DNA from 2 places in the Bradyrhizobium sp. PMVTL-01 genome. Region 1 is predicted to be linked to the other one. Evidence: riboswitches for the same ligand, from Rfam matches in the RefSeq annotation. Region 1 holds a riboswitch; the other holds the start of a gene.

Region 1 (14,936 bases):
CAAGCCCGGCAGGAAGCGCTCCTGCTGCTGGCGGCGGAAGACACGGAACACGAACTCCGCCGCATCCGCAGTGCCGCGGCGCGTGACGACGGTCAGGATGAGGCCGGTGAAGTAAGCGTGGTAGAGATCGGCGACCGCGCGCCAGCGCTTCCATTCGGCTTCCTGCGCGGCGTCAGTTGCGGCGGTCATGATCGCTCCCGGCTTGTTGTTTTGCGGGAGTGTGTCATTGCGCGAGGAGTGGCGCAACCGGAGGCGCTTTCTGTCGTAGCCCGGATTACACCCGGAAATGCTTGCTCAGCTTCAGACCCTGCGCCTGGTAGTTCGAGCCGATGCGCTGGCCGTACATCGCATCGGGGCGCGCCAGCATCTTCTCGTAGACGAGGCGGCCGACGATCTGGCCGTGCTCGAGGATGAACGGCACCTCGCGCGAGCGCACTTCGAGCACGGCGCGCGATCCTAGCCCGCCCGCACCGGCATAGCCGAAGCCGGGATCGAAGAAGCCGGCATAGTGCACGCGGAATTCGCCGACCAAGGGATCGAACGGCACCATCTCCGCGGCGTAATCGGGCGGCACCTGCACGGCTTCCTTGGAGGCGAGGATGTAGAACTCGCCGGGGTCGAGGATCAGGCTGCCGTCGGGACGGGCCGAGATCGGCTCCCAGAAATCTTCCACGGCGTAGCCGGCGCGGCGATCGACGTCGACGACGCCGGTGTGGCGCTTGGCGCGATAGCCGACGAAGCCATTGCCTTTCTCGCCGGAGAGATCGACGGAGACGGCGACGCCGCCGGAGAGATCGGCATCGGCGATGTCGACGAGGCGCTCGGCGGCGTGCAAGCCATCGAGCTCGTCGGCGTTGAGGATGGCGTCCCCAGTGCGGAAGCGCACCTGGCTGAGACGCGAGCCCTCGCGCACCAGCACCGGAAACGTCTTCGGGCTGATCTCGGCATAGAGCGGGCCGTGATAGCCGGCGCCGATCATGTCGAAGCGGCGGGTGCCGTCGGCGATCACGCGGGTGAAGACGTCGAGCCGGCCGGTCGAGCTCTTCGGATTTGCGGCTGCGACGATTTCCGGCGGCAGCGCGAGGCTCTCGAGCAGCGGCACGATGTAGACGCAGTTGGTCTCTAGCACCGCGCCGTCGGCGAGGCTGAACTCGTGCAGCTTCAATTCGTCGATGCGCTCGGCGACGGTGGCGCCGGGCCCGGGGAGAAAGCTGGCGCGGACGCGATAGGCGATGTCGCCGAGACGCAGATCGAGGCTCGCCGGCTGGATCTGGCTTTCGACGAAGTCGTAGGCCGGCAGGATGAGACCCGCCTCCGCCATCGCCGCGATCATGCGGTCGGGCAGGATTCCATTGGCATCGGCGGCGACCGTGAAACTCAACCGGGGGTCCTCATCTGGGGTCAGAGCATTCGGACATGCGGAAAATACGAGTCTTTCAGGGCTAGCCGATGGACGCCTTGACGGAAAGGGCATTGCGGAATATGAGCATCACTTATCCCGTGGTGATTTGAGCCGGCCGGCTTGCAGCCACGTTAAATAAATCGCTAAACAGGCCGGGGACCTCTGTGATCCCGGCCAGTGGAGATATCCAGGCCGGTTTTTTTGTGACCGTTTTCGCTCCAATGGTCACGTCGGAGGGTCCTATGTCGAAGTCGCCTGCTGCCTACCGCCCCGAAACCCGCCTGGTCCATTCCGGCACCCTGCGCTCGCAATATGGCGAGACGTCGGAGGCGCTGTTCCTGACGCAAGGCTATGTCTATGCCAGCGCCGAGGAGTGCGAGGCGCGGTTCAAGGGCGAGGACCCTGGCTTCATCTATTCGCGCTACTCCAACCCGACCATTGCGATGTTCGAGCGCCGCATGATCGAGCTCGAGGGCGCCGAAGCCGCCCGCTCCGCGGCAACCGGCATGGCCGCAGTGACGACCGCGATCCTGGCACCGCTGAAGGCCGGCGATCACGTGGTCGCCTCCCGCGCGCTGTTCGGCTCGTGCCTCTACGTCATCCAGGACCTCCTGCCGCGCTACGGCATCGAGACCACGCTGGTCGACGGCCTCGATCTCGACCAGTGGCAGCGCGCACTTCGCCCCAACACCAAGACGTTCTTCCTGGAGAGCCCGACCAACCCGACGCTCGATGTGCTCGACATTCCCGGCATCGCCGCGATCGCGCACAGCGGCGGCGCGCGCCTCGTCGTGGACAACGTGTTCGCAACGCCGATCTGGCAAAGCCCGCTCGCGCTCGGCGCCGACGTCGTCGTCTACTCCGCGACCAAGCACATCGACGGCCAGGGCCGGTGTCTCGGCGGCATCATCCTGTCCTCGGAAGCCTTCATCGCGGAGCACCTGCACAATTTCATGCGCCAGACCGGCCCGTCGATCTCGCCGTTCAACGCCTGGGTCCTGCTCAAGGGCCTGGAGACGCTGGGCGTGCGCGTGCGCGCGCAGACCGACACGGCAGCGCGCGTCGCCGAGGTACTGGCGAGCCATCCGAAGATCTCGCGCCTGGTCTATCCCGGCCGTGCCGATCATCCGCAGGCGGCGCTGGTGAAGAAGCAGATGCGCGGCGGCTCGACGCTCGTCGGCTTCGAGGTGAAGGGCGGCAAGGCGGCAGCGTTTCGCGTGCTCAACGAGCTCAAGCTTGCGAAGATCTCGAACAACCTCGGCGACGCCAAGAGCCTCGTGACGCATCCGGCCACCACGACGCATCAGCGCCTCAAGCCGGAAGACCGCGCCGCGCTCGGCATCAGCGAGGGTTTCATCCGCTTCTCCGCGGGGCTGGAGCATGCGGACGATCTGATCGAGGATATCACCGCAGCGCTGGAGAAGGCGTGATCTTCCTTGCCCTCCCCTGGCGGGAGCAGGTAAGAGCCGTCACATCGGCCGATACGTCCTCACATCCGCCGGCACGTTCACCCCGAGCTTGATCTGCCCGACGGAGCGGATGATGTCGTCGCCGAGCAGCTGGGCGAAGCAGGCGTAGCCCCAGTCATTCATGTGCAGGCCGTCGGCGATGACGAAGCTCTCGACCGGGATCGACTGGTTCTCGTGCCAGTCGCGCATCACTTCGAAGCGCGGGAAGATGCCGACGTGGCGGAGCTCGGCGACCTTGCCGAGCAGCTTCACCATCTTGCCGGCGCTCTCCTTGCGCTGATTGACGGCCGGCGAATATTGCGGATCGACCAGCACGATGTCGGCGCCGCCGGCGGCCTGGATGCGGGAGATGCCGTCCTCGACCAGTTTTGCGGTATCGCCGGGATCGAGATTGCGCAGCACGGCGTTGGTGCCGACCTGCCAGATCACCATGTCCGGATGCAGGTCGATCACCTGCGTCTGAAGGCGCTTCATCATCTCCGGCGCATCCTCGCCGCCCACGCCGGCGTTGACGACGGTGATGTCGGCGGTCGGATAGTGCCGGCGCAGCTGTGCGGCGAGACGGTTCGGATAGTTGAAATCGGGCGAGCTCGCGCCGTAGCCGGCGGTCGACGACGAGCCGAACGCGACGATCACGACGGGCTGGCCGGCCGCGAGCTTGGCCGCGACATGAGGGAGCGAGCCCATCGTCTTCGAGCCGCCCTTCGGCGGCAGGCATGGCACGCGGTTGAAGATATCGCCGGCAGACTTGGCGGCCTGCTTGACCTTGTCGATGGCGCGCGCGGTGATGCCACGCTGCTCGGGGGACGTCACGGCGCCCGTGGTCTGGGAACGCGAGGCGGGAGCGGGATCAGCGGTTTGCGCCGGCGCTTGCGTCGTCTGCGCGGCTTGCGCCTGCGCGCGCGACTGCGACACCGGCGTCAGCAACAGCAGCGCTGCCGCCGCTGATATAGCCAGCCATGCCGTCGGGCAAAAAGGGCGGAGAGAACTCATTAACGCTAGACCTCAATTTTGCTGCTGGGCCGGCCCCAGATGGGCTGCGTCAAACACGAACTGTGCCAACGCCCGGCCAAGGCAATCATGGACCTGTTTCGCCAGCTCCGGCCCGTGGGACGGGCTGAACAGGTCGAACTGACCCTGGTCATTCCACTGCCGCATGATCGCGAAACGATCGAACAGCGGGATGTCGTGCTCCTGCGCCACCACCCGCATATTGTCGAGATAGGGCGGCACCGAGATCATGGTCTCTGTGCGCGGGCTGTACTGCAAATTCATCAACACGACGTCAGCCCCTGCATTTTGCAGCGCGGCAACCCCCTCGGTCACAGCACCGCGAAACTCATCGGGATCGATGGCTCGGATAGCATCCACGGTCCCGGTCTGCCAGATGACCAAAGTAGGCCTTTTTGCTTCCATCAGCTTAACGAAGGTGGTGGCCGCCTCCTCTGCTGTTTTCTTGCTCTGTATTTCTACGGAGACGTGCACGACCTCCGAGGGTGGCAGCTTCTCCTTCAAGATGGCCTGCATGCGCGCCGGATAGGAGGCGTCCTCGGAGGCCGGAATCGTGGTCGAGCGGCTGCCGATGACCAGGATTTCCAGCGGTTTGCCCGATTTGACGGCCTCGGCAACCTTGGGAAGCTGGCTTTCGCTGGTGAGGAGATAAGACGGCAATTCGCAGGCTGCGGGCGCGGCGGCAGCGGCAGGCGCAGCATCGTCCGCGCGCGCCTGGGGCGCGGCGAGGCCACCGCATAGCAGGATCAGGCTCAGGAGAACCTTCGCCTTCATCAGCCTCCTCCCGCCAGATCGGCGTTGCCGACGGCGTTTTTGGTTTTCGCACCGCTCTTGTCAGCCACGCGCTTGTACCACGAAATCACCCAGGCAACGCCCCACATGACCAGGATTCCGGAGAGACTAATCAGCGCATGCATGGCTGCGCCGCCGGAGACCTCGGCCAGGATGAAATGGCCGGCGAAGGCGAGGAAGACGCCGAGGCAGAAGATCTCGAGCGAATGCTGGCCGCACAGGATCAGCGGTCGCAGCCACTGCGATTTCAGGCCCGGCCAGTCGCGCGGCAGGAAGCGCACCGTGAGCGCGGCCAGCGCCAGGAAATGCGTGAAGCGCAGAACGTCGAGATCGGTCTTGTCGATCGGATACATCCATTGCTCGAGCCGCTTCGGCATCAGATGGGACAGGTGCGGCAGATACCAGGTCAGCGTCACGTAGAACGCCGCCACGATATAGGCGATCGAGATCCACATCGTTACCGGCGACGCTAAAATACGCGACATGCGCCGCGCACCTCCGAGCGCACACCATGCACCGAAGACGAAAAGCAATTGCCAGGCCAGCGGATTGAAGGCCCAGAAGCCGTTCGGATAGGCGGAGAAGTAGAGATCGTATTCCCAGGTCACCGCGTAGAGCACGACGGAAAGGCCGAGCGTGACGTCGGGCTTCCAGCGCATCGACCACAGGATCACGGGCAGCGCCAGCATCAGGACGATATACAGCGGCAGCACGTCCATGTTGACGGGACGGAAACGCAGCAGCAGCGCCTGCACGATGGTGATGTCGGGCTGCTTGAGGAAGTCCATGATCCCCATCTCTTCGGTGTAGAGCGGGTTCTCGAAACGGGTCGCCACGTAGGAGATCTCGGCGAGGAAGATCGTGAACAGGAAGACGTGCGCGACGTAGATCTGCCAGACCCGCCGCAGGATGCGGGCGGTAGCGATGACGACGCCACCCTCCAGCATCGCGCGGCCGTAGACGAAGGCGGCGGTGTAGCCGGAGATGAAGATGAAGATCTCCGTGGCGTCGCTGAAGCCGTAATTGCGGATCGTGAACCACGTCAAAAGGCTCGTCGGCAGATGGTCGATGAAGATCAGCCACAGCGCCAGCCCACGGAACAGGTCAAGGCGGAGTTCGCGCTCGCCGATGGCGGGCAGCGTGATGGCGGCTGCACGCGGCTCCGCAGGTTTGGCGGTTCCTGCGATGCTCGATCCCGTCACTTGGTCGGCAATGGTCATCGGGGCCTAAAAACCCTCACCCAAATCGCGACGTTGAAGGAGTGTACCGGTCCGGCCGTCATCTCGCAAAGCGGCCGGATCACATGGGGGTGTCTCCCCCCTGGGGATGTCATCCCTTGGGGATTCTTTCCTTGGGGTGTACTTCCTCGCCAATTCTGGCGGCACGATGTCGCCAAAACCGCCTCGGGGTTTGGTTCCGACGCCGGATTTCGGTATGATGGCAGCCATGTACCGCGCCGTGACCCGCCAGATCGAAGTGACCGTCGAGCCGAACTTTGTTCCGGAGCAGTCGTCGGCCGACCGCTCCCGCTATTTCTGGTCGTACACCATCGTCATCACCAATTCCGGCGACGAGACGGTGCAGCTCAAGACGCGGCACTGGATCATCACCGACGCCACCGGTCGCCAGCAGGAGGTCAGGGGCGAGGGCGTGGTCGGCGAACAGCCGACGCTCGCCCCCGGCGAGCGGTTCGAATACACTTCCGGCGTGCCGCTCACGACCGCATCCGGCTTCATGACCGGCCGCTACCAGATGGTCAGCGAAACCGGCGAGCGCTTCGAGATCGACGTGCCGACGTTCTCGCTAGACAGCCCGGATAACAAGCGGGTGTTGAATTAGCACCGTGCCGTACCTCCACATCGTCGTTGCTTCGCTGCGCTTGCAATGACGGAGGATGGACTTACGCGTCCTCGACGCCCGCCTCGTGCGGCGTGAACTGGTAGACCGACGAACAGAACTCGCAGGTCACGACGACCTTGTCGTCCTTCACCATCGCCGCGCGGTCGTCGGGCGAGAAGCTCTTCAGCATGGACGCGACCGCGTCGCGCGAGCAGGAGCACTGCGCCTTCAGCGACAGCGGCTTGAACACGCGTACGCCACGCTCGTGAAACAGGCGATAGAGCAGCCGCTCGCCGGAGAGCTCCGGATCGATCAGCTCGACGTCCTCGACGGTCTCGATCAGCGAGCGCGCCTCGACCCAGGCGTCGTCCTCGGCGACACTGTGCGCCTCGACACCTTCGGGCGCATCGCCGGGATGCAGGTCCGCCTGCCGCGCGCGCTCGGGAGCCTTCGGCAGGAATTGCATCAGCATCCCGCCGGCGCGCCAGCGATGCTTGCCGCCGTCGCTCGAGCGCCACTCCTCGCCGACGGCGAGGCGCACCTTGGTCGGGATCTGCTCGGAGCGCAGGAAATATTCGTGGGCGGCATCTTCCAGGCTGCCGCCGTCGAGCGCGACGAGGCCCTGGTAGCGGCTCATGTCGGGGCCCTGATCGATGGTCATCGCAAGATGACCGCGGCCGAGCAGCGTGCCGGAATCCTTCGCCGTGCCGACGCGCGAGGCGTCGTAGCGGGCATAGGCCCGCAGATGATCCGGCGCCTTGTAGTCGACGACCAGGAACGACACCGGGCCGTCGGTCTGGGCCTGCAGGATGAAGCGGCCCTCGAATTTCAGCGCCGAACCGAGCAGCGTCGCCAGCACGATCGCCTCGCCGAGCAGCTTGCCGACAGGCGCTGGATAATCGTGCTTGGTCAGGATGTCGTCGAGCGCAGGGCCAAGCCGCACCAGGCGACCGCGCACGTCGAGCGCGTCGACCTCGTAAGGCAGCACGGCGTCGTCGACCGGAACCGCTGATGGCGCGCGGACCGGGCCTTCAGGCCCGGTTTTCATGTCAGGGGATTGGAAAACCATGGCGCTTTATCTGGGGTCGGAGAGCCGGGAATGGAAGGGGGTGTGTTCCGGCGATCGGATCTCGTGCACGCGAGTACAAATTCCGTGTCGTCCTGACGAAAGTCAGGATGACGATCCAATATTACGCGACCGCGCCGCTACTTCACCGCGTCGAAGCACCAAGCCAGAATGCCCTTCTGCGCGTGCAGGCGGTTTTCGGCCTCGTCGAACACGACCGATTGCGGGCCGTCGATCACCTCGTCGGTGACCTCCTCGCCGCGATGGGCCGGCAGGCAGTGCATGAACAGCGCGTCGGGCTTGGCCAGCGACATCAGCTTCGCATTGACCTGATAGGGCTTGAGCACGTTGTGACGGTGCTCGCCTTCCTTGTCGCCCATCGACACCCAGGTGTCGGTGACGACGCAGTCGGCGCCCTTCACGGCGGCCTCGGGATCAGAGCCGAGCACGATCGGCGCGCCCGTCGCCTTGATCCAGTCGCGCATCGCCTTCTTCGGCGCGAGCTCCGGGGGCGTTGCCACATTGAGCTGGAATTTGAAGCGCTCGGCGGCATGCGCCCAGGAGGCCAGCACGTTGTTGTCGTCGCCGGTCCAGGCCACCGTCCGGCCCTCGATCGGGCCGCGATGCTCCTGATAGGTCATGAGGTCCGCCATGACCTGGCAGGGATGCGAGCGCCGCGTCAGGCCGTTGATGACCGGCACGGTCGCATTCGCCGCAAGCTCCAGCAGCGCCTCATGGTTGAGGATGCGGATCATGATGGCATCGACATAGCGCGACAGCACGCGCGCGGTGTCGGCGATGGTCTCGCCGCGGCCGAGCTGCATCTCGGCGCCGGTGAGCATGATGGGCTCACCGCCGAGCTGGCGCATGGCGACGTCGAACGAGACGCGGGTGCGCGTCGAGGGACGCTCGAAGATCATCGCCAGCGTCTTGCCTTCGAGCGGCTTCACCGGCTGCTGCGCCTTCTGCTTCGCCTTCATGGCGGCGGAGGCGTCGAGCATGCTCTTGAGCTCCGACAACGGCAGCTCGTTGATGTCCAGGAAGTGCTTCGGCGACTTGCTCATCAGCTTGCAGCCCGCTTGGTCTGACTGGACGAGATCGCAGCGCAGGCGCGCTCCAGCCGCGCAACGCTGTCCTCGATCTCGGCCTCGGTGACGATCAACGGCGGCAGGAAGCGCACGACATTGTCGCCGGCGCCGACCGTGAGCAGCTTTTCATTGCGCAAGGCCGCAACGAGATCGCCCGAGGGCACCACGGCCTTGATGCCGATCAAGAGGCCCTCGCCACGCACCTCGCTGACGACGTCAGGGTGACGGTCGATCACGGAGGCGAGCTTCTGCTTGAGCAGCAGCGACATCTTCTGCACGTGGTCGAAGAAGCCGGGCTTGAGCATGATGTCGAGCACGGCATTGGCAGCCGCGATCGCCAGCGGATTCCCGCCGAACGTGGAGCCGTGCGAGCCGGGCCCCATGCCGGCTGCCGCCTCCGCGGTGGCCAGCACCGCGCCGATCGGGAAGCCGCCGCCGAGCGCCTTGGCGAGCGACATCACGTCAGGTGTGACGCCGGTGCGCCGATGCGCGAACAGATCTCCGGTGCGACCCATGCCGGTCTGCACCTCGTCGAAGGCGAGCAGCAGGCCCTTCTCGTCGCAGAGCTGACGCAGCGCCTTGAGGAAGGCGGGCGTCGACGATCGCACGCCGCCCTCACCCTGGATCGGCTCGAGCAGGATGCCGGCGGTCTGCGGACCGATCGCCTTCTTGACGGCTTCGATGTCACCATGCGGGACCTGGTCGAAGCCGTCCATCGGCGGGCCGAACCCTTCAAGATATTTTGCAGATCCCGTCGCAGCGAGCGTCGCCAGCGTGCGGCCGTGGAAGGCGCCCTCGAAGGTGATGATGCGGTAGCGCTCCGCATGGCCCTTGGAGAAGTGATGATGGCGGACCAGCTTGATCACGCCTTCCAGCGCTTCGGCGCCGGAATTGCAGAAGAACACGAAGTCCGCGAAGCTTTCCTGGCACAGACGCGCCGCGAGTTTCTCGCCGTCCGGGCTCTGGAACAGGTTCGACATGTGCCAGAGCTTGGTCGCCTGCTCCTGCAACGCCTTGACCAGCGCGGGATGGGCATGGCCGAGCGCGTTGACGGCGACGCCCGAGGTGAAATCGAGATAGCGCTCGCCATTGGTCGCGATCAGCCAGCAGCCTTCGCCGCGCTCGAAACCGAGGTTGGCCCTGGCGAAAACGGGGAGCAAATGCGGCGCGGCGCTGTCAGTCATGACGATCACTTGATGTTGCGGACGGCCTGAAGCGCTCACGCAGCGCACCATCAACCGGCCCGGAAAACGAAACGTGCCGCCTTTTAAGGGCGGCACGTGGCACTATCTTATGCCGGGTAGAACGGGTGTCAATGCCGCCTGAAAGCCCCGGGAAACGCTGAATCCGTAGTCTTGCGGTGCCGGATTTGCGGGGTTTTTGCCACGGAACATGTGGAAGCGAGTCGGCTGACTCTTGCGCGTGAGTCACGCCATATTGTAGCGTTTGGCTTGTCAGATACGACATCTCGTGCAGCAGTTCTGATCCTCTAAGTCCTCATGTACCGGCGTAAACGTTCGGGCGTTCTGGTTACGCCCGGCGAGCCTTAAGGGATTCTGGCGGCACGGGTTTTTCGAGGCTTAGGCATTCGCCGCGAGGCGCCAGGACGGCAGCCGCACGGCGAGGGAAAGGGTGCAATGACGGTTTTGACCTGGTCCGACGATCGCGTCGAGCAGCTGAAAAAGCTCTGGGAGGCCGGATTGTCGGCCAGCCAGATCGCAGCCGAGCTCGGCAACGTGACCCGTAATGCCGTGATCGGCAAGGTGCACAGGCTCGGCCTGTCGGGCCGCGCCAAGAGCCCCTCATCGGCAGCTCCCCGGCCGCGCAAGGCGCGCCCGGCTCAGCACATGATGCGGGTCAGCCGCCCGATTGCGCGCGGCAACACCGCGCTGGCGCAGGCCTTCGAGGTCGAGGTCGAGGCAGAGCCTGTGACCTACGACAACGTGGTGCCGATGAGCCAGCGGCTGTCGCTGCTCGAGTTGAACGAGGCGACCTGCCACTGGCCGGTCGGCGATCCCTCGAGCCCGGATTTCTTCTTCTGCGGCGGCAAGGCGCTCTCCGGCCTGCCCTACTGCGCCCAGCATTCGCGCGTCGCGTATCAGCCCGCGGCCGACCGCCGTCGCGCGCCGGCAAAGCCCGGCACGCGCTGAGCACGGCTTTAAACTACCTCGTCCCGACGTGAGGCCGGGACGACAACCGAGACATAAACAAGCGCGCCACGTGGCGCGCTTTTTGTTTGGCTTGCTCGAAGCCGCTCTCAGGTCTGCTCGGCCTTCGCAAAGCGATCGTCGAGCGCGTAGCCGGCGCCGCGGACGGTGCGGATCGGGTCCTGCTCGCGGCCGAGATTGAGCAGCTTGCGCAGGCGGCCGATATGGACGTCGACGGTGCGCTCGTCGATGTAGATGTCGCGGCCCCAGACACTGTCGAGCAGCTGCTCGCGCGAGAACACGCGACCGGGATGCTCGAGGAAGAACTCGAGCAGGCGATACTCGGTCGGACCGAGATCGATCGGCCGGCCCGAGCGCGCGACGCGGCGCTTCTCGCGGTCGAGCTCGATGTCGCCATAGGCGAGCACGGTGGCGAGCCGCTCGGGGCTGGCGCGCCGCAACAGGCCCTTCACCCGCGCCAGCAGCTCGGGCACCGAGAACGGCTTGACGATGTAGTCGTCGGCGCCGGTCGCAAGCCCCCGCACCCGCTCGCTCTCCTCGCCACGCGCGGTGAGCATGATGATCGGTAGCTGCTTGGTCTCGGGACGGGTGCGCAGCCTCCGGCACAGCTCGATGCCGGAGAGCCCCGGCAGCATCCAGTCGAGCACGATCAGGTCGGGGATGTGCTCCTTGAGGCGGGTGTCGGCATCGTCGCCGCGCATCACCGTCTCGACGTCATAGCCGTCGCCTTCGAGGTTGTAGCGGAGAAGCTCGGTGAGAGCTTCCTCGTCCTCAACCACCATGATGCGTGCGCCCATCGGCTCGTCGCTCCTTGAGTCTTCAGGTATTCGGGACCGTCGTGGCGAAGGTCGTCATGTCGCCCTTCGGCCGCTTGTCGGTGATGGCCTGACCCTCGATCATGTAGAACACGGTCTCGGCGATGTTGGTGGCGTGGTCGCCGATCCGCTCGATGTTCTTGGCACAGAACATCAGATGGATGCAGAACGAGATGTTGCGCGGATCCTCCATCATGTAGGTGAGGAGTTCGCGGAACAGCGAGGTGCAGATGGCGTCGACTTCCTCGTCGCCCTTCCACACCGCCATCGCCGCCGGCAGATCGTGCGCGGCATAGGCGTCCAGCACCGACTTGACCTGCTGCTGCACGAGGTCGGTCATGTGCTCCAGGCCGCGGAACAGTTTGAGCGGATGGAAGTCGGCATCGAGCGCGGCGACGCGCTTGCCCATGTTCTTGGCGAGGTCGCCGATGCGCTCGAGGTCGGTCGCAACGCGCATGGCGCCGACGATCTCGCGCAGGTCCACCGCCATCGGCTGGCGGCGGGCGATCGTGAGCACGGCGCGCTCCTCGATCTTCTTCTGCAGCGCGTCGAGCTCGGCATCGGTGGTGACGACGCGCTGGCCGAGCGCGACGTCGCGGCGGATCAGCGCGTCGACGGAATCGACGATCATGCGCTCGGCGATACCGCCCATCTCGGCGACGAGCCGAGTGAGCTCCTGGAGGTCGGTGTCGAAGGCCTTTGCGGTATGTTCAGAACCCATGTCCCGTCTCCTCAGCCGAACCGGCCGGTGATGTAATCCTGCGTGCGCCGATCGCTCGGCGACGTGAAGATCTTGCTGGTGTCGTCGAACTCGATCAGCTCGCCGAGATACATGAAGGCGGTCTTGTCGGAGACGCGCGCCGCCTGCTGCATGTTGTGGGTAACGATCGCGATCGTGTAGTTCTCGGACAATTCCTGGATCAGCTCCTCGACCTTGGCGGTCGAGATCGGGTCGAGCGCCGAGCAGGGCTCGTCGAACAAAATCACTTCAGGGCGGACCGCGACGGTGCGGGCGATGCAGAGGCGCTGCTGCTGGCCGCCGGAGAGCGACAGGCCCGAGGCGTTGAGCTTGTCCTTGACCTCGTTCCACAGCGCGCCGCCGCGCAGCGCCTTCTCGACCCGGTCGTCCATCTCGGACTTCGAGATCTTCTCATAGAGGCGGATGCCGAAGGCGATGTTCTCGTAGATCGTCATCGGGAACGGCGTCGGCTTCTGGAACACCATGCCCACCCGGGCGCGCAGCAGGTTCAGGTCCAGCTTGGGATCGAGGATGTTGGTCTGGTCGAGCATCAGCTGACCGGTGGCGCGCTGGCCTGGATAGAGGTCGTACATCCGGTTGAAGATGCGCAGCAGGGTCGACTTGCCGCAGCCCGACGGGCCGATGAACGCCGTGACGCGGTTGGTGCCGAGCGTCAAATTGATGTTCTTCAGCGCGTGGTGGTCGCCGTAATAGAAGTTGAGGTTGCGCACCGTCACCTTGGCGGGCGCTTCCGGCATCGGCTGCGAGGCCAGATGCGCGTTGGAACTCACGGATACGGAAAGATCGGTCATTTTGCAGTCCTCTCGGCGCCGAGGATGCGCGCGCCAATGTTCAGGGCAAGCACGGTGAGCGTGATCAGCAGCGCGCCGCTCCAGGCGAGCTGCTTCCAGTAGGCGTAGGGGCTCTGCACGAAGTTGTTGATGGTGACCGGCAGGTTCGCCATCGTCTTGTTCAGGCTGAGGCTGAAGAACTGGTTCGACAGCGCGGTGAAGAGCAGCGGCGCGGTCTCGCCGGCGACGCGGGCGGTGGCGAGCAGCACGCCGGTGATGAGACCCGAGCGGGCCGCACGATAGGCGATGCGCTTGATCACCAGCGAGCGCGGCAGGCCGAGCGCACTTGCCGCCTCGCGCAGCGCGTTCGGCACCAGGAGCAGCATGTCCTCGGTCGTGCGCACCACCACCGGGATGACGATCACGGCGAGCGCGAGCGCGCCCGCAATCGCCGAGAAGCCGCGCATCGGCACCACCACCGCACCGTAGATGAACAGGCCGATGATGATCGAGGGCGCCGAGAGCAGGATGTCGTTGATGAAGCGGATCACCGAGGTCAGCTTGTCGTTGCGGCCGTACTCGGCGAGATAGGTGCCGGCGAACAGGCCCAGCGGCGCGCCGATGCCGACGCCGAGCACGGTCATGATGATCGAGCCGACGATGGCGTTGCGCAGGCCGCCTTCGGTCGAGCCCGGAGGCGGTGTGTCCGCGACGAAGATCTGCAGGTTCAGACCGGCAATACCGTTGTAGAGCAGCGTGATCAGGATCAGCGCAAGCCAGGTGACGCCGAAGGCGGCGGCGGCAATGCAGAGCCCGCGGATCACGATGTCCTTGCGGCGGCGGCGGGCGTAGATCGGGTTCATTTCACTTCCCCGCCTTCTTTTCCAGACGCAGCAGCATCAGCCGAGCGGCCGCGAGCACGAAGAACGTCAGCACGAACAGGAGCAGGCCGAGCAGTATCAGGCCGGACTGGTGCAGGCCGTCGCTCTCGGCGAATTCGGACGCGATCGCCGCCGAGATCGTCGTGCCGGGCGCGAAGATCGACGAGGAGATCCGGAACGAGTTGCCGATGATGAAGGTCACCGCCATGGTCTCGCCGAGCGCGCGGCCCAGCGCCAGCATGACGCCGCCGATGATGCCGACGCGGGTGTAGGGGATCACCACGCTGCGGACGACTTCCCAGGTGGTGCAGCCGACGCCGTAGGCGGCCTCCTTTAGCACCGGCGGCACGGTCTTGAACACGTCGACCGAGATCGAGGTGATAAAGGGCAGCACCATGATGGCGAGGATCAGCGCGGCGTTGAACAGGCTGAGATAGGACGGCGGCCCCGCGAAGATCGCACCCAGCACAGGGACGCCGTCAAAGATCCTGATCATGAAGGGCTGGAACGTGTTGGCCAGGAACGGGCCGAGCACGAAGAAGCCCCACATGCCATAGATGATCGAGGGAATGCCGGCGAGCAGCTCGACAGCCATGCCGATCGGGCGGCGCAGCCATTGCGGGCACAGCTCGGTGAGGAAAATGGCAATGCCGAGACCAACCGGAATGGCGATCAGCATCGCGATGAAGGAGGTGACCAACGTGCCGTACATCGGCCCGAGCGCGCCCAGCACGGGCGGATCGGCCGACGGCGCCCAACGCTGCGTCCACAGGAAGGAGATGCCGTACTCCTTCATCGCCGGGAAGGCGCCGACGATGAGCGAGACGATGATGCCGCCGAGAATGAGTAGCACCGAGATCGCGGACAGCCGCGTG
Region 2 (14,936 bases), 380 kb from region 1:
GAATTACCACATGCCGCGCGCGCTGGTGGAATTCTCGCATGCGATGCCGCAGACCACGCTGATCCCGTTCGCGGTGGTCGGCGACAAATGGCGCGAGGAGCCGTGGTGGACCTCGGCGTCCACCCTGCGGTTGCTCTTGTCCGAATATGTCAAGTACATCGCGGCCGAACTCAGGGTGCGGCTGGAGGATTTCGGGATTGACCTTTCACCCGAGATATCGGAGCAGCCTGCAGGTCAGCAGCCCAGGCGGCCCGCCACTGCCCAGGCCAACTGACCGGCAATTAATCGGATCGTCGATGTTTCTGATTTTCCTGCGCTCGCTCTTGTTCAACGTGCTGTTCTATGCCGTATTGGTCTGCCTCGCGCTCGTGGCGCTGCCGACCTTCGCCTTGCCGCCGCGTGCCATGCTCACGGTTGCCGAATGGTGGGCGAAGGCGACGCTTTTCTTGATGCGCGTGGTCTGCAACATCAAGGTGGAATTCCGGGGTATCGAGAAGATCCCGCAGGGACCGCTGGTGATCGCAGCGAAGCACCAGTCGTTCTGGGAAACGTTCGTGCTGCCGGGTTTCTTCAACCGCCCGATCTTCATCCTCAAGCGCCAGCTCATGCAGATTCCGGTGTTCGGCCAGTTCCTGGTCAAGACCGGGATGATCGCGATTGACCGCAATGCCGGCGTGAGGGCGCTGCTGGACATGACCCGGCGCGCGCGCGAGGCGGTGCGCAGTGGAAAGCAGCTCGTGATCTTTCCGGAAGGCACGCGCCGCGCTCCGGGCGCTCCGCCCGACTACAAGACCGGCTTTGCCCAGATCTATTCGTCCTGCGGCGTGCAATGCCTGCCGATCGCGCTCAACTCGGGCCTGTTCTGGCCGCGCCGCACCTTCATGCGCTATCCGGGCACGCTGGTGGTCGAGTTCCTCGATCCGTTGCCGCCGGGCCTGCCGAAGGACGAGTTTCTCACCCGCGTGCAGACGGTGATCGAAGAGGCGACCGCCCGCCTCGTCGAAGCGGGGCGGAAAGAGCAGGAGCAGTTGATCGGCATCGCCCCGAGCTACGCGCCATCTGAGAGTTAGCGGTTCTCTCGATCTTCCGCCTGAGCCGGCGCGTGCAGCGCATGCGCTTCACCATGCAGCATCGTCGCGAGCTGATGCAATTGCGTGTCGCGAAAGCCTTCGGCCTCGATGGCCTTCACCGTCGCCGTCACGTAGTCACGGTTGGCGCCGGACTGGCCGTGGCCCTGGACGACATGGCGATGCTGGTCGGCGAGCGACAAGCGGCCGGCATATTGCACATGGCCGCGGTCGACGACATAGGCGAGCGCCGAGACGCGCTGGCGCGCATCATTCTCCAGCCACACCGAGCGCATCACCTCGCGATAGACCGACGTGACCTGCTCGCGTTCGCGCAAATAGGCGACGACGTCGGCACGGTTCTTCTCGGCGACGCGGAAGGCGATGCCGCGGCAGGCGCCGCCGCGGTCGAGCCCGAGCACCAGGCCCGGCTTCTCCGGCGTGCCGCGATGCACGAAGGAATAGACGCAGAGCGCGCGATGCTCGCCGACCAGCCGCGCCGGGACGCGCTCCTCGAATTCGAAGCCCGGCCGCCACATCAGCGAGCCGTAGCCGAACACCCAGAGGTCGCCCTTGGCTGTGGTGACGGAGGGGAGGGTGATTTCCGACATTTCGGGCACGGCTAGAGCATGATCCGGAAAAGTGTGAAGCGGTTTTCCGCAAAGACCATGCTCAAACAAGGAGCTAAAGCGCGACGACGATGTTTCCAAATCGTGTCGCGCTTTAGCAGAACCGGGCCGCCAAGCGAAGCGGATTCTCGGCCTTTCGTCGGGGGCCGGTCCCGCTTACATTTGCCTGAATCTGGGGCCAAAGGGTCGCCGCATGTCCGATATGACCGTTGCCACAGGCCGCCGCTCCCGTTGGGGCCTTTTCATCGCACCCGTTCTCCTGCTGATCCTCGCCGTCGCGTGGACCTGCTTCTGGTTCTATGCCGCGTCGCAGGCCGAGGTCGCCGCAGACGCCTGGCGCGCGCAGGAGGCCAGGTCCGGCCGCATCTATGATTGCGCCAAGCGCTCGATCGCGGGCTTCCCGTTCCGCTTCGAGGTCCAGTGCTCCGGCGCCAGCGTCGCCCTGGTCTCGCAGAATGCCAGCAAGACGCCGTTCACCGCCAGGCTCGACAACATCCTGGTCGTCGCCCAGGTCTACGATCCCAAGCTCGTGATCGCCGAGTTTTCGGCGCCGGCGACGCTGACCGACGGCGTCACGCAAAACACCTTCGTGGTGAACTGGAGCAAGGGGCGCAGCAGCGTGGTCGGCCTGCCGGCCGTGCCGCAGCGCGCCTCTCTCGTGTTCGACGACCCCAACATCAACCGGCTCGACGGCAGCATGCAGGTGCCGCTCGCGCGCGCCAAGCAGATCGAGCTGCATGGGCGCCTTGCGGACGGCTCGCCGGCCGATCATCCCGTGATCGAGACCGTGCTCCACGTCGCGCAAGCCAGCATCCAGGGCGTTCATCCCTTGCTCGCCGAGCCGTTCGAGGCCGACACGCGGGCGAAGATCACCGGCCTGTCCGACCTCACGCCAAAGCCCTGGCCGCAGCGCTTCCGCGAGATCCAGGCCGCCGGCGGCCATATCGAGATCCTGCAGTCGCGGATCCAGCAGGGCGAGATGATCGCAGTCGCGGCCGGCACGCTCGGCCTGTCGCCCAATGGCCGACTCGACGGCGAGCTGCAGATGACGGTGACCGGGCTCGAGCGCGTGATCCCGGCACTCGGGATCGAGAAGATGCTGGAAGAGGGCGTACCGCAGGCGACGCTGGATCGCGTCGCGCCCGGCGTGAAGTCGCAGGACCTCAATAATCTCTTTGGTGCGCTTGATCGCGCCGTTCCCGGCCTCGGCAAGGTCATCAAGCAGAACGCCAATGCCGGCCTGGCGGCCGGCGTCAACTCGATCGGCACCGAGAGCACGCTCGAGGGCAAGAAGGCGCGCAGCTTCCCGCTGAAATTCGACGACGGTGCCGTGCTGCTCGGCCCGGTCAAGGTCGGTCAGATCCCGCCGCTGTATTAGTTCTCGTCATTGCGAGCGAAGCGAAGCAATCCAGGCTTTCTCGTCGGAAACAGTCTGGATTGATTCGTCGCTGCGCTCCTCGCAATGACGGAGGAGAGAGGGGGCTACGGCTTCTTCTCGAGCTGCCCGTGCTGGCGGCCGAAATCTGCTGCCGCCGAATCCTGGCCGATCTCGACGATGCCGCGGCGGATGGCGCGGGTGCGGGTGAAGTGATCGAACAGTGCTTCGCCGTCGCCGCGCCGGATCGCGCGGGTCAGCTTGGCAAGATCCTCGGTGAAGGTGCCGAGCATCTCCAGCACCGCTTCCTTGTTGGCGAGGAACACGTCGCGCCACATCGTCGGATCTGATGCGGCAATACGGGTGAAGTCGCGGAAGCCACCGGCTGAGAATTTGATCACCTCGGACTCCGTCACCTGCGCCAGCTCGTCGGCGGTGCCGACGATGGTGTAGGCGATCAGATGCGGCAGATGGCTGGTGATCGCGAGCACGAGGTCATGATGATCCGGCGTCATCACCTCGACCTTGGCGCCCATCGCCGCCCAGAAGGCGCGCAAGTGAGCGACGGCCTCAGTGTCGGTACCCTCCGGCGGCGTGAGAATGCACCAGCGGTTGATGAAGAGCTCGGCGAAGCCGGAATCCGGCCCCGAATGCTCGGTGCCCGCGACCGGATGTGCCGGCACGAAATGGACGCCCTGCGGCAGATGCGGCGCCATGTCCCTGACCACCGCGCCCTTGACCGAGCCGACGTCGGAGACGACAGCGCCCGGCTTCAGATGCGGCGCGATCTCCTGCGCCACCGGCCCGCAGGCCCCGACAGGAATGCAGAGGATAACGAGGTCGGCGTCCTTGACGGCCTCCGCATTGGTCGCCACCACCTGGTCGACGATGCCGAGCTCGATCACCCGCGCGCGCGTCCTCTCCGAGCGCGCGGTGGTGACGATCTCGCCAGCCAGGCCCTGGAGCTTCGCAGCGCGCGCGATCGAGCCGCCGATCAGGCCGAAGCCGATCAGCGCGACGCGCTGGAAATGCGGTTTCGCGCTCATTTGCCGGCCATGAATTCGCGCAAGGCATCGACGACGAGGCGGTTGGCCTCTTCGGTGCCGATGGTCATGCGCAGGGAATGCGGCAGGCCGTAGTTCTTCAGCGCGCGCAGAACGAGGCCGCGCTTGGTGAGGAAGGCGTCGGCGTCGTCCGAGGTCCTGCCGTTGTCGGTCGGGAAGTGGATCAGCACGAAATTGGCAACGCTCGGCGTCACCCTCAGGCCGAGCTTGGTGATCTCCTCGGTCAGCCAGTTGCGCCAGGTCTCGGTGAACTGCTTCGACATCCCCTGATGGCCGGTGTCCTCGATCGCGGCGACCGCGGCATACATCGCCGGCGTCGACACGTTGAAGGGACCGCGAATGCGGTTGACCGCGTCGATGATGTGCTCGGGCCCGAACATCCAGCCGACGCGCAGCGCGGCGAGGCCGTGGATCTTGGAGAAGGTGTGCGTCACCACGGTGTTCTCGGTGGTCGCGACCAGCTCGATCCCCATTTCGTAATCGTTGCGCGAGACGTAGTCGCAATAGGCGGCGTCCAGCACCAGCAGCACGTGCGAGGGCAGGCCGGCGCGCAGGCGCTTGACCTCGTCGAACGGAATGTAGGTGCCGGTCGGGTTGTTGGGATTGGCGAGCCAGACCAGCTTCGTCTTCGGCGTGACCACCTTGAGGATGGCGTCGACGTTGCAGGTGAGGTTGGTCTCCTCGGCGATCACGTTCCTGGCGCCGACCGCCATGGTCGCGATCGGATAGACCAGGAAGCCGTGGTTGGTGGAGATCGCCTCGTCGCCCTGGCCGAGATAGGTGTGGGCGAGCAGGTTGAGGATCTCGTCCGAGCCGGCGCCGCAAATGATGCGGTTCGGATCGAGTCCGAACGAGCGGCCGATCGCTTCGCGCAGCACGCGCGAGGTGCCTTCGGGGTAGTCTTCCAGATGATCCGCCACGCGCTTGAAGGCCTCGATCGCCTTCGGCGAGGGCCCGAACGGCGTCTCGTTGGCCGAGAGCTTGAACACCTTGCGGCCCGGCTCCGGCACCGGGGTCTTGCCGGGCGTGTAGGGCGCAATATCGAGAATGCCGGGGTTCGGCACGGGGCGGGACATCTTCAACTCCGGAGTGGCTTAGGCGGTACGCGATTTACGATTTCGACCCGGTCGGGGCCACCGTATAGCGCGTTGCGTGGCTGCCGACGAGGGCCGTGGAGCGCACCGAGGCCCCCGCCTCGATCAGGGCAGCCTTGATCTTGTCGATGCTGCTCGCAGCCGTGACCGAGACCAGCAGCGCCGCGCCGTCGAAGGCGGTGTCGGGCACCGCCACGATGTCGGCCAGCGGCGACAGGGTGCGCGCAACCTCGGCATTCCACCCTGATACGCGCACGCTGAATGTCTCGACCTCGGTCACCAGGGCGCTGTCGGCGACGCGCGAGATCGCGAACACCGGCAGCGCGGCCGGATGGTCGGCGCGCTCGACGAAGGGCATCCGCGCGATGATCTTCGGTGCGCCTTCTGCCTCCAGCTCCAGCCACCACGGTGTGCGGCTGGAGGTCGCCGAGACCAGCGCCAGGTCGCCCTTGGATTTCGCCACCGCCTCGACCGCAGCCTGCGCGCTGAAATGCGCGACATAGGGCACCGTGAAACCGAAATGGAAGCGGACCGAATCGCGCATCGCGGGCTCGCTCACCGAGATGTCGGCGTGCACGGAGAACGGCGCCTGCACATAGGTGAAGGTCGAGATGATGACGCGCCAGATGCTCTCGACGGTGTCGAGCGGCAGGATGCCGCGATGACGCTGCACGATCTCGCGCATCATGGAGGCCTCGCGCGCCGGGCGGAAGGCCGAGCCGACCTCCTGGGTCTGCTTCACCTGGATCAGGCGGTCGATGATGTCGCCGCGCTGCATCAGCAGGCGATGCATGCTCTCGTCGATCGCATCGATCTCCTTGCGCAATTCCTGCAGTGATGGTGGCGCGGGCGGACGTTGGGACATATCTGACAGGACTGTTGAGAGGCGTTCCAATGCGGGCCGGCCAAAGAGACTGGTAGGGTCCGATCCGCTGCGATCGACGTCCTGATTAGGCAGTCAGGGCGACGAAAGCAAAGAGAAATGACGGCCTGTTCGGCCGGCGAGGCAGGGACGAATTTGGCTGATCCGGACCGCGACTTGACGAAAACCGCCCAAGCCGGTAGGTTTTTGCCTGTTCCGTGGTCATTTGAGCCGGCCGGCTTGCAGCCACGTTAAAAAACTCGCTAAACAGGCCGGGGACGCTTCCGATCCCGGCCGAACCTATCGTTCAGGCCGGGTTTTTCATGGCCTGATGTCAGCGACAGTCGAGCGGCAGTCGCAAACGAGGTCGATGATGGTTGTCGTCAAGTCGATTCCGAGCCCGGCGATCAGTACCGACGATCGGTCGCATGAGGTGGATCACCCGAGCTCGCTCATCGCGCATTTCGGCGCCGAGCAGCCATTGCCGCTCGATTGCGGCGTCGATCTCTCCCCGTTCCAGATCGCCTACCAGACCTATGGCGAGCTCAACGCCGACCGCTCCAACGCGATCCTGATCTGCCATGCGCTGACCGGCGACCAGCACGTGGCCAATGTGCATCCCGTCACCGGCAAGCCCGGCTGGTGGGAGACCCTGGTCGGCCCGGGCCGCCCGCTCGATCCCGACAGGTACTTCATCATCTGCTCCAATGTGATCGGCGGCTGCATGGGCTCGACCGGGCCCGCCTCGATCAATCCCGCCACCGGCAAGGTGTGGGGTCTGGAATTCCCCGTCATCACCATTCCGGACATGGTCCGCGCGCAGGCGATGCTGATCGACCGGCTCGGCATCGACACGTTGTTCGCTGTGGTCGGCGGCTCGATGGGCGGCATGCAGGTGCTGCAATGGACCGCGGCCTATCCGAGCCGGGTGTTCTCCGCGCTCGCGATCGCCTGCTCGACGCGACACTCGGCGCAGAACATCGCGTTTCACGAGCTCGGCCGCCAGGCCGTGATGGCCGATCCCGACTGGCACAATGGCGGCTATGCCGATCGCGGCATCCATCCGCATCGCGGCCTCGCTGTGGCGCGGATGGCGGCGCACATCACCTATCTCTCCGACGCCGCGCTGCATCGCAAGTTCGGCCGGCGCATGCAGGATCGCGACCTGCCGACCTTCTCGTTCGACGCCGACTTCCAGGTCGAGTCCTATCTGCGCTACCAGGGCTCGTCCTTCGTCGAGCGCTTCGATGCCAACTCCTATCTCTACCTGACGCGCGCGATGGACTATTTCGACATCGCCGCCGACCATGACGGCGTGCTGGCAAAGGCGTTCGCAGGCATCAAGACCCGCTTCTGCGTCGTCTCCTTCACCAGCGACTGGCTGTTTCCGACCTCGGAATCGCGTGCGCTGGTGCATGCGCTCAACGCCTCGAGCGCGCGGGTGTCGTTTGCCGAGATCGAGACCGATCGCGGCCACGATGCCTTCCTGCTCGACGTGCCCGAGTTTTTCGACATCTCCCGCGCCTTCCTGCAATCGGCCGGCAAGGCGCGCGGATTGAATGGCTGTGGTGGCTAGGATGTCAGTGCAGGAAGTGCTGCCGCTCGGCGGCGTTGCGGCCGGGCAGTCCGGCCAGGTTCGCGCCGACCATCTGCTGGTGGCCGAGATGGTCAAGCCGGGTTCGAAAGTGCTCGACGTCGGCTGCGGCGACGGCGACCTGCTTCAACTGCTCGAGGCCCGCGGCATCGATGGCCGCGGCATCGAGCTGTCGCGCGAGGGCGTCAACCGTTGCGTCGCCAAGGGCCTTGCGGTGGTGCAGGGCGACGCCGACACCGACCTCGTCAATTACCCCCACGACGCTTTCGACTACGTGATCCTGTCGCAAACGCTGCAGGCGACGCGGCAGCCGAAGGTGGTGCTGGAGAATCTGCTGCGCATCGGCCGCCGCGCCATCGTCTCGTTCCCGAATTTCGGCTTCTGGAAGATGCGGCTGCAGCTCCTGATCGGCGGCCATATGCCGCGCACCGAGAACCTGCCCGCGACCTGGTACGACACCGCCAATATCCACTTCTGCACCATCAAGGATTTCGTCGAGCTCTGCGACGCGATCAACGTCAAGATGGAGCGCGCCGTGGCGCTCGATCTCTACGGCCGCCCGGTGCCGCTGAACCTGCCCTGGTGGGTGTGGAACATGTTCGGCGAGCAGGGCGTGTTTCTACTCAGCCGCGGCGGGGGCAAATAGCCTTCCGTTCGCGCTCCTCAATATGAGGAGCTGAGGTCTGTCCTCCGTCATTGCGAGCGCAGCGACGCAATCCGGAATGCGTCCGCGGAAAGACTCTGGATTGCTTCGCTGCGCTCGCAATGACGGAATACCTGGCGGCGCCTTCGCTCTAATGCGCCGCCAGCGACCGCGGATCACGCACCGGCCATCGTCCCGCCTCAACCAGCGTCACGAATCGCTCCACGCTCTCGTTGAACAGCGCGGGCTCCTCGAGATTGAGCACGTGGCCCGACTTCGGAAACATCGCGAGTCCTGCGGCCGGCAGGTGCTTCTTCAGGAACAGGCTCGCTCCCACGCAGGGATCGTCCTCGTCGCCGCAGATGATCAGCGCGGGCGTCGCCACCTTGGCGATCGCATCCGCCATCGTGTAGATCGAGGGCCGGCCGCCCTGGAAGCCGCGCATCGTGTTGGCCGAACCCTTCGCATCGTGCCGCGCCAGCGCGGCGTAGAAATCGGCATGGCCGCGCGGGTCCTTGACCAGGAAGGGGATCCGGCTCGGCGCCTCGCGCGTGACCTTGGCGACCTCGGCAGAGCCCAGCGTCTCGAACTGCTCGGCATTGGCGCGGCACTGCTTGCGCCAGGCCTCGAGATTCTCGAGCTCGGAGCCGGAGCCGACGCCGGCCAGCGTCATCGACAGCGCGCGATGCGGCGCGTTCAGGCCGATCTGGAGCGAGGAGTAGGCGCCCATCGAGAGCCCGACGAGATGCGCGCGCTCGATCTTGAGATGGTCGAGCACGGCCAGCGCGTCGGTGTAGAAATGCGTGTAGGTGTAGACCTCGCCGTCAGGCACGTCCGACGGGGTGTAGCCTCGCGCCGAATAGGTGATGCAACGGTGGCCGCGCGAGAAGTAGCGCATTTGCGGCTCCCAATTGGTATAGTCGGCCGCGAACTCGTGCAGAAAAATAATCGGCGTTCCCCGACCCGCCTCTTCGAAATAGATGCGGACGTCATCCCAAGTCGTGGCGTGGGGCATTAACTGTTTCCCTCTCTTCAAGACGCCTTTGCAGGATCGCAGTTAATGTTGATGTCCGCAATGCGGCAGCTTCGCACCAGCACCGGCGCAAAATCATCGCAGCTATTCGCCGACGTTGCGTCTTTTTCTCGCCACATCCGGAAGCTTTACGCCCCGGCGGATGTCGGCCACCACACGGGCCGACGGGAAAGAGGGGTGTCAACGAAGGATGAAGAATGTTTGAGTTGTTTGCGTTCCGCCTGTCGCGTTGTGTTGTCGCGCTGGCGGTCTTCTTCGCGGCGGTTGCCGCATTGGTTTCTCCGGCCTCGGCGCGGCCGCATCATCGTCACAGCGCAGAGCGGCACACTCACGCGCACCACGCCAGACATCATCACTATCGCGATCATGCAAGCAGCTCGCGCTTCGAGCGCAGCGCGGCACAGTTGCAGGCGGGCTCCTTCGCCGACACGCATGCCAGCTACGATCCGAATGCCAACGCCGGCGGTGCTGGCATGAGCGCCGGCTTCGGCGGCGGTTGGGGCGTCGTGTCCGAGGCGCGCCGCTATCTCGGCGGCAATCCGACCGGGCGCGGCAGCCTGTGGTGCGCGCGCTTCATGAACATGGTGCTGGAGCACACCGGCCATCGTGGCACCGGCTCGGACATGGCGAACTCGTTCGCGCATTACGGCACGCGCGTCTCCGGCCCGCAGGTCGGCGCCATCGCGGTGATGTCGCGCGGCCGCCGCGGCGGCCATGTCGGCATCATCACCGGCATCGATGCGCAGGGCAATCCGGTCATGATCTCAGGCAACAGCGGCAACCGCGTCCGCGAGGCGCCGGTCTCGCGCGGCCGGATCTATGCCTATGTGATGCCGAACTGAGGCCTCACCCCGTCATTGCGAGGAGCCCGCGCAAAATTGCGAAGCAATTTCGCGCGGGCGACGAAGCAACCCAGACTGCCTCGGCGGATAGATCTCTGGATTGCTTCGCCGCGCTCGCACTGACGGAGGATGTTGAGTCGACATCGGTTCACACCAACCTTGGCTGCTCCACCGCAACCGCATCGCCCACCCCGATCTCGCCGTCGGCGACGACCTCGGCATAGATGCCGCAATCCATGTGGCCGAGATGGCGCGAGAGCGTCGGCGGGATCTCGAGATCGCGCTTGGCCGTCACCGGGTCCACATTGGTGGCCGGACAGCGTACGATGCGCTTGACCACCTTGAGCCTGGCCTCGCCGATCGCGAGCGTCTGGCCGACGAGGTCGAGCTCGGACCAGGCCGGCCAGCCCTTGACGTACAGATTGCCGCGGAAGCGCAGCGGATGCACGGCAGTGCCGCCGAGCATGGCCTCGATGGCGCGGACGCTGTCGAGGTTGATGATGGACAGGACCTTGCGGGCGAGGTCGGAAAAGCTGTGATCACGGCCCGAGAGCACCTTCGGCGGGCCCTTCAGCTCCGGCTGGAAGTTCTCGGTGAAGTAGGCCTCGATGGCGGCGCGCCCGGCGGCGGTCTCGAGATCGCCGCTGGCGACGATCTGGCCGTCCCTGCGGATGGTCAGGCGGTTGGTCGCGTCCTCGAAGCGGCTGTCGAGCGAGGCCAGGCGCTCATTGCGGGCCAGCATCAGGAACAGGATTTTCGGCTTCCATTCGGGTGCCTCGGGATCGAACCCGCTCGAGCCGTTCTCGATGGCATAGCGGCGGTCGGCGGGCAGCGTCTCCCCGCGCCGCAAGCGGACTCGGGGTAGTGGCTCCGCTGTCAGGCCCTTGATCGGATAGCGGTAGAGGCAGGCGATTTCGGCGGTCTGGCTGGCTGTCATGCCGCTACTTAGGGGATTCGACCTGCTGGCGCCAAGCCAGCCAATCAGCGCACGAAATTGTGAAGTGGCCTCTTTCGCATCCACAACCCGCTTCCCACATTTGCCTCGGGCTGGCGGCCACGCCGGTCCACGACGACCGATACCGGTTGAGAAACGTCAATGCGGTAATCGGAAACCCAATGAAGATGCCATTTGGGGTGCCTTTGAGGGCCCCGGGGGCAGGCCGAGGGAAAGACAACGACATGAACATCGACAAATATACCGAACGCTCCAGGGGCTTCATCCAGTCCGCCCAGTCGCTCGCGGTGCGCGAGGGGCATCAGCAGTTTTCCACACTGCACCTGCTGAAGGTTCTCCTGGACGACAATGAGGGTCTCGCGGCCGGTCTGATCGACCGCGCCGGCGGCAATTCCCGTGCGATTCTGAAGGCGACCGAGGAGGCCCTCAACAAGGTGCCGAAAGTTTCCGGCGGCGGCGCCGGCCAGATCTACCTCGCGCCCGAGCTCGCCCGCACTTTCGACGCCGCCGAGAAGGCCGGCGAGAAGGCCGGCGACAGCTTCGTCACCGTCGAGCGGCTGCTGCTCGGTCTCACGCTGGAGAAGACCAGCGAGGCCGGCACGATCCTCGCCAAGGGCGGCGTCACCCCGCAAAATCTCAACGCTGCCATCGAGGCGCTGCGCAAGGGCCGGACCGCGGATTCCGCGACCGCCGAGAACGCCTATGACGCGCTGAAAAAGTATGCCCGCGACCTCACCCAGGCTGCGCGCGACGGCAAGCTCGACCCGGTCATCGGCCGCGACGAGGAGATCCGCCGGACCATCCAGGTGCTCTCGCGCCGGACCAAGAACAATCCCGTCCTGATCGGCGAGCCCGGCGTCGGCAAGACCGCGATCGCGGAAGGCCTCGCGCTGCGCATCGTCAACGGCGACGTGCCGGAGAGCCTGAAGGACAAGAAGCTGCTGTCGCTCGACCTCGGTGCGCTGATTGCCGGCGCGAAATACCGCGGCGAGTTCGAGGAGCGGCTGAAGGCCGTGCTCCAGGAAGTCACCGGGAGCGACGGCAATTTCATCCTGTTCATCGACGAGATGCACACGCTGATCGGCGCGGGCAAGGGCGACGGCGCGATGGACGCGTCGAACCTGCTGAAGCCGGCGCTCGCCCGCGGCGAGCTGCACTGCATCGGCGCGACCACACTCGACGAGTACCAGAAGCACGTGGAGAAGGATGCGGCGCTGGCGCGGCGGTTCCAGCCGATCTTCGTCAGCGAACCCTCGGTCGAGGACACCATCTCGATCCTGCGCGGACTGAAGGACAAGTACGAGCAGCATCATGGCGTGCGGATTGCCGATTCCGCGCTTGTTGCGTCCGCGACGCTGTCCAACCGCTACATCACGGACCGCTTCCTGCCCGACAAGGCGATCGACCTCATGGACGAGGCGGCGGCGCGGCTGAAGATGCAGGTCGATTCCAAGCCGGAAGAGCTGGATTCGCTGGATCGCGAGATCATCCGGCTGAAGATCGAGCAGGAGGCGCTGAAGAAGGAAAGCGATCTCGGCTCCAAGACCCGTCTCGAATCGCTCGAGAAGGAGCTGGCTGAGCTCGAGGAGAAATCGGCGGCGCTGACGTCGCGCTGGAGCGCGGAGAAGGACAAGCTCTCCAACGCCCAGAAGCTGAAGGCCGACCTCGACGCACTTCGCGTCGAGCTCGCCAATGCGCAGCGGCGCGGCGAATTCCAGAAGGCCGGTGAGCTGGCCTATGGCCGCATTCCGGAGCTGGAGAAGAAGCTCGCGGACATCGAGGCCAAGGAGAACTCCGGCGAGATGATGGAGGAGGCGGTCACCGCCAACCACATCGCGCAGGTGGTCTCGCGCTGGACCGGTGTGCCCGTCGACAAGATGCTGGAGGGCGAGAAGGAGAAGCTCCTGAAGATGGAGGAGCAGCTCGGCACCCGCGTCGTCGGCCAAGCCGAGGCCGTGCGTGCGGTCGCGACCGCCGTGCGCCGCTCCCGCGCGGGCCTGCAGGACCCGAACCGCCCCACCGGCTCGTTCATGTTCTTGGGGCCCACCGGCGTCGGCAAGACCGAGCTGACGAAAGCGCTCGCCGAGTACCTGTTCAACGACGAGACCGCGATGGTCCGCCTCGACATGTCCGAATACATGGAGAAGCATTCGGTCTCGCGGCTGATCGGCGCGCCCCCGGGCTATGTCGGCTATGACGAGGGCGGCGCGCTCACCGAGGCGGTGCGGCGGCGGCCTTATCAAGTGGTGCTGTTCGACGAGATCGAGAAGGCGCATCCTGACGTCTTCAACGTGCTGCTGCAGGTGCTCGACGACGGCCGGCTGACCGACGGCCAGGGCCGTACCGTCGACTTCCGCAACACGCTGATCATCATGACCTCGAACCTCGGTTCGGAATTCCTGGTGAACCAGCCGGAAGGCGAGGACACCTCGGCCGTGCGCGATCAGGTGATGGGAACGGTGCGGGCGCATTTCCGCCCCGAATTCCTCAACCGCGTCGACGAGATCATCCTGTTCCACCGCCTGCAGAAGAGCGAAATGGGCCGGATCGTCGAGATCCAGTTCGCCCGGCTGCAGAAGCTCTTGACCGATCGCAAGATCGTGCTGACGCTCGACGCCGCCGGCCGCGACTGGTTAGCGGCCAAGGGCTGGGATCCTGCCTACGGTGCAAGGCCGCTGAAGCGAGTGATCCAGCGCTACCTGCAGGACCCGCTCGCCGAGATGATCCTCAGCGGCGACGTCAGGGACGGCGACAGCGTCGCGATCTCGTCCGAAGGCAACGTGCTGACCTTCAACGGCAAGGCGCCGCAGACCGCGGAGATCGCCCAGTTCGAGGCGCCGGTGCCGAAGCGGAAGCTGAACTGAGCGCCATCGCCGCCTGAAAACGACAGATCGCCCCGGAGAGGTTCACTTCTCCGGGGCGAATTGTTTGGGCGGCATTGACATCCTAGCCGACTGTGGATGCGGAGCCGGGCTCGGTCGGTCCAACCTCGTCGTCGCCCTCTTCTAGCTCGGACAGGATGTCGACGAGCTCGCGCACCCGTCCCTGCGCCAGCGGTCGCAAATCGTTGATCATCGGCTCATCATTGGCGAGCCAGGCCTGGGCCTCGGCGAGTTCCTCGACGGTCGCGCCGGTCCCGATGATCTGGGCAATGGTGACGTCGTCGGCCCGGTCCACGGTCTTGATGACATCGTCGCGTGAGAGGCGCGTCATGGGGCGATCCTCCTGCTGGTCGGTCCGTTAAAGCGCTGGGAATGGGATCTATCGTCATCGCGCTTTAGGTTGTTGTTTGAGCATGATCTTTCGCAAAACCGCTTCGCACTTTTCCGGACCATGCTCCAGCCTCTAACCGGGGAACCCGCACGCCGGTTCCCTTGCGGCCGGAGTCCGCCGGCAGACCCTACTTCTTCACCGCCTTGTAGATCGCATTCTCGATGTCGGAGGAGAAGTAGATGACGCCCGTCGCGCCGACCGCGACGCCCGTCGGAATGTGGGTCGGCAGGCCGCCCGGCGCGCCCGCCAGTCCGATCGGGAGATTGGCCGCGATCTCGGTCACCTTGCTGGTTTCCGGCACGATCTCGATCAGGCGCTTGGCGCCGACTTCCGCCACGATCAGCTTACCGTCGCCGTCGCGTGCGAGGCCTTCGGGCATTTTCAACTCCCTGGCGAGCACGGTCTTTTCGCCGTTGCCGTCGACCCTGGCGACTGTGCCCGCAAAGGCTTCGGTAACGTAGACCTCGCCACGCGATCCGCCGACGAGTCCCACCGGGCCCTCGAG

The links. Region 1 has a riboswitch for S-adenosylmethionine ahead of ACRQ5Q_RS39530 (O-succinylhomoserine sulfhydrylase). Riboswitches for the same ligand answer to the same signal wherever they lie in the genome.
Region 2: it holds a riboswitch for S-adenosylmethionine, as region 1 does, so the genes downstream of both, metX (homoserine O-acetyltransferase MetX) here and ACRQ5Q_RS39530 (O-succinylhomoserine sulfhydrylase) in region 1, are expected to answer to the same signal.

The regions. Positions count from the first base shown of each region.
Region 1 covers NZ_CP193982.1:8,197,856-8,212,791, forward strand. The annotation lists gene ACRQ5Q_RS39520 (hypothetical protein) at 1-189, opposite strand, end outside; gene ACRQ5Q_RS39525 (2'-deoxycytidine 5'-triphosphate deaminase) at 275-1,333, opposite strand; SAM riboswitch at 1,491-1,570, shown strand; gene ACRQ5Q_RS39530 (O-succinylhomoserine sulfhydrylase) at 1,645-2,832, shown strand; gene ACRQ5Q_RS39535 (SGNH/GDSL hydrolase family protein) at 2,872-3,864, opposite strand; gene ACRQ5Q_RS39540 (SGNH/GDSL hydrolase family protein) at 3,877-4,656, opposite strand; gene ACRQ5Q_RS39545 (OpgC domain-containing protein) at 4,656-5,894, opposite strand; gene apaG (Co2+/Mg2+ efflux protein ApaG) at 6,121-6,513, shown strand; gene ACRQ5Q_RS39555 (Hsp33 family molecular chaperone) at 6,575-7,582, opposite strand; gene argF (ornithine carbamoyltransferase) at 7,720-8,643, opposite strand; gene ACRQ5Q_RS39565 (aspartate aminotransferase family protein) at 8,643-9,851, opposite strand; gene ACRQ5Q_RS39570 (GcrA family cell cycle regulator) at 10,305-10,817, shown strand; gene phoB (phosphate regulon transcriptional regulator PhoB) at 10,925-11,632, opposite strand; gene phoU (phosphate signaling complex protein PhoU) at 11,655-12,371, opposite strand; gene pstB (phosphate ABC transporter ATP-binding protein PstB) at 12,383-13,201, opposite strand; gene pstA (phosphate ABC transporter permease PstA) at 13,198-14,043, opposite strand; gene pstC (phosphate ABC transporter permease subunit PstC) at 14,045-14,936, opposite strand, start outside.
Region 2 covers NZ_CP193982.1:7,813,465-7,828,400, reverse strand. The annotation lists gene ACRQ5Q_RS37700 (YdcF family protein) at 1-274, shown strand, start outside; gene ACRQ5Q_RS37695 (lysophospholipid acyltransferase family protein) at 297-1,070, shown strand; gene ACRQ5Q_RS37690 (gamma-glutamylcyclotransferase) at 1,067-1,678, opposite strand; gene ACRQ5Q_RS37685 (DUF2125 domain-containing protein) at 1,890-3,074, shown strand; gene ACRQ5Q_RS37680 (prephenate/arogenate dehydrogenase family protein) at 3,179-4,117, opposite strand; gene hisC (histidinol-phosphate transaminase) at 4,114-5,211, opposite strand; gene ACRQ5Q_RS37670 (chorismate mutase) at 5,246-6,094, opposite strand; SAM riboswitch at 6,300-6,379, shown strand; gene metX (homoserine O-acetyltransferase MetX) at 6,465-7,667, shown strand; gene metW (methionine biosynthesis protein MetW) at 7,669-8,331, shown strand; gene ACRQ5Q_RS37655 (alpha/beta fold hydrolase) at 8,480-9,343, opposite strand; gene ACRQ5Q_RS37650 (TIGR02594 family protein) at 9,559-10,203, shown strand; gene ACRQ5Q_RS37645 (MOSC domain-containing protein) at 10,352-11,140, opposite strand; gene clpB (ATP-dependent chaperone ClpB) at 11,383-14,022, shown strand; gene ACRQ5Q_RS37635 (hypothetical protein) at 14,105-14,371, opposite strand; partial or broken gene ACRQ5Q_RS37630 (Vgb family protein) at 14,559-14,936, opposite strand, start outside.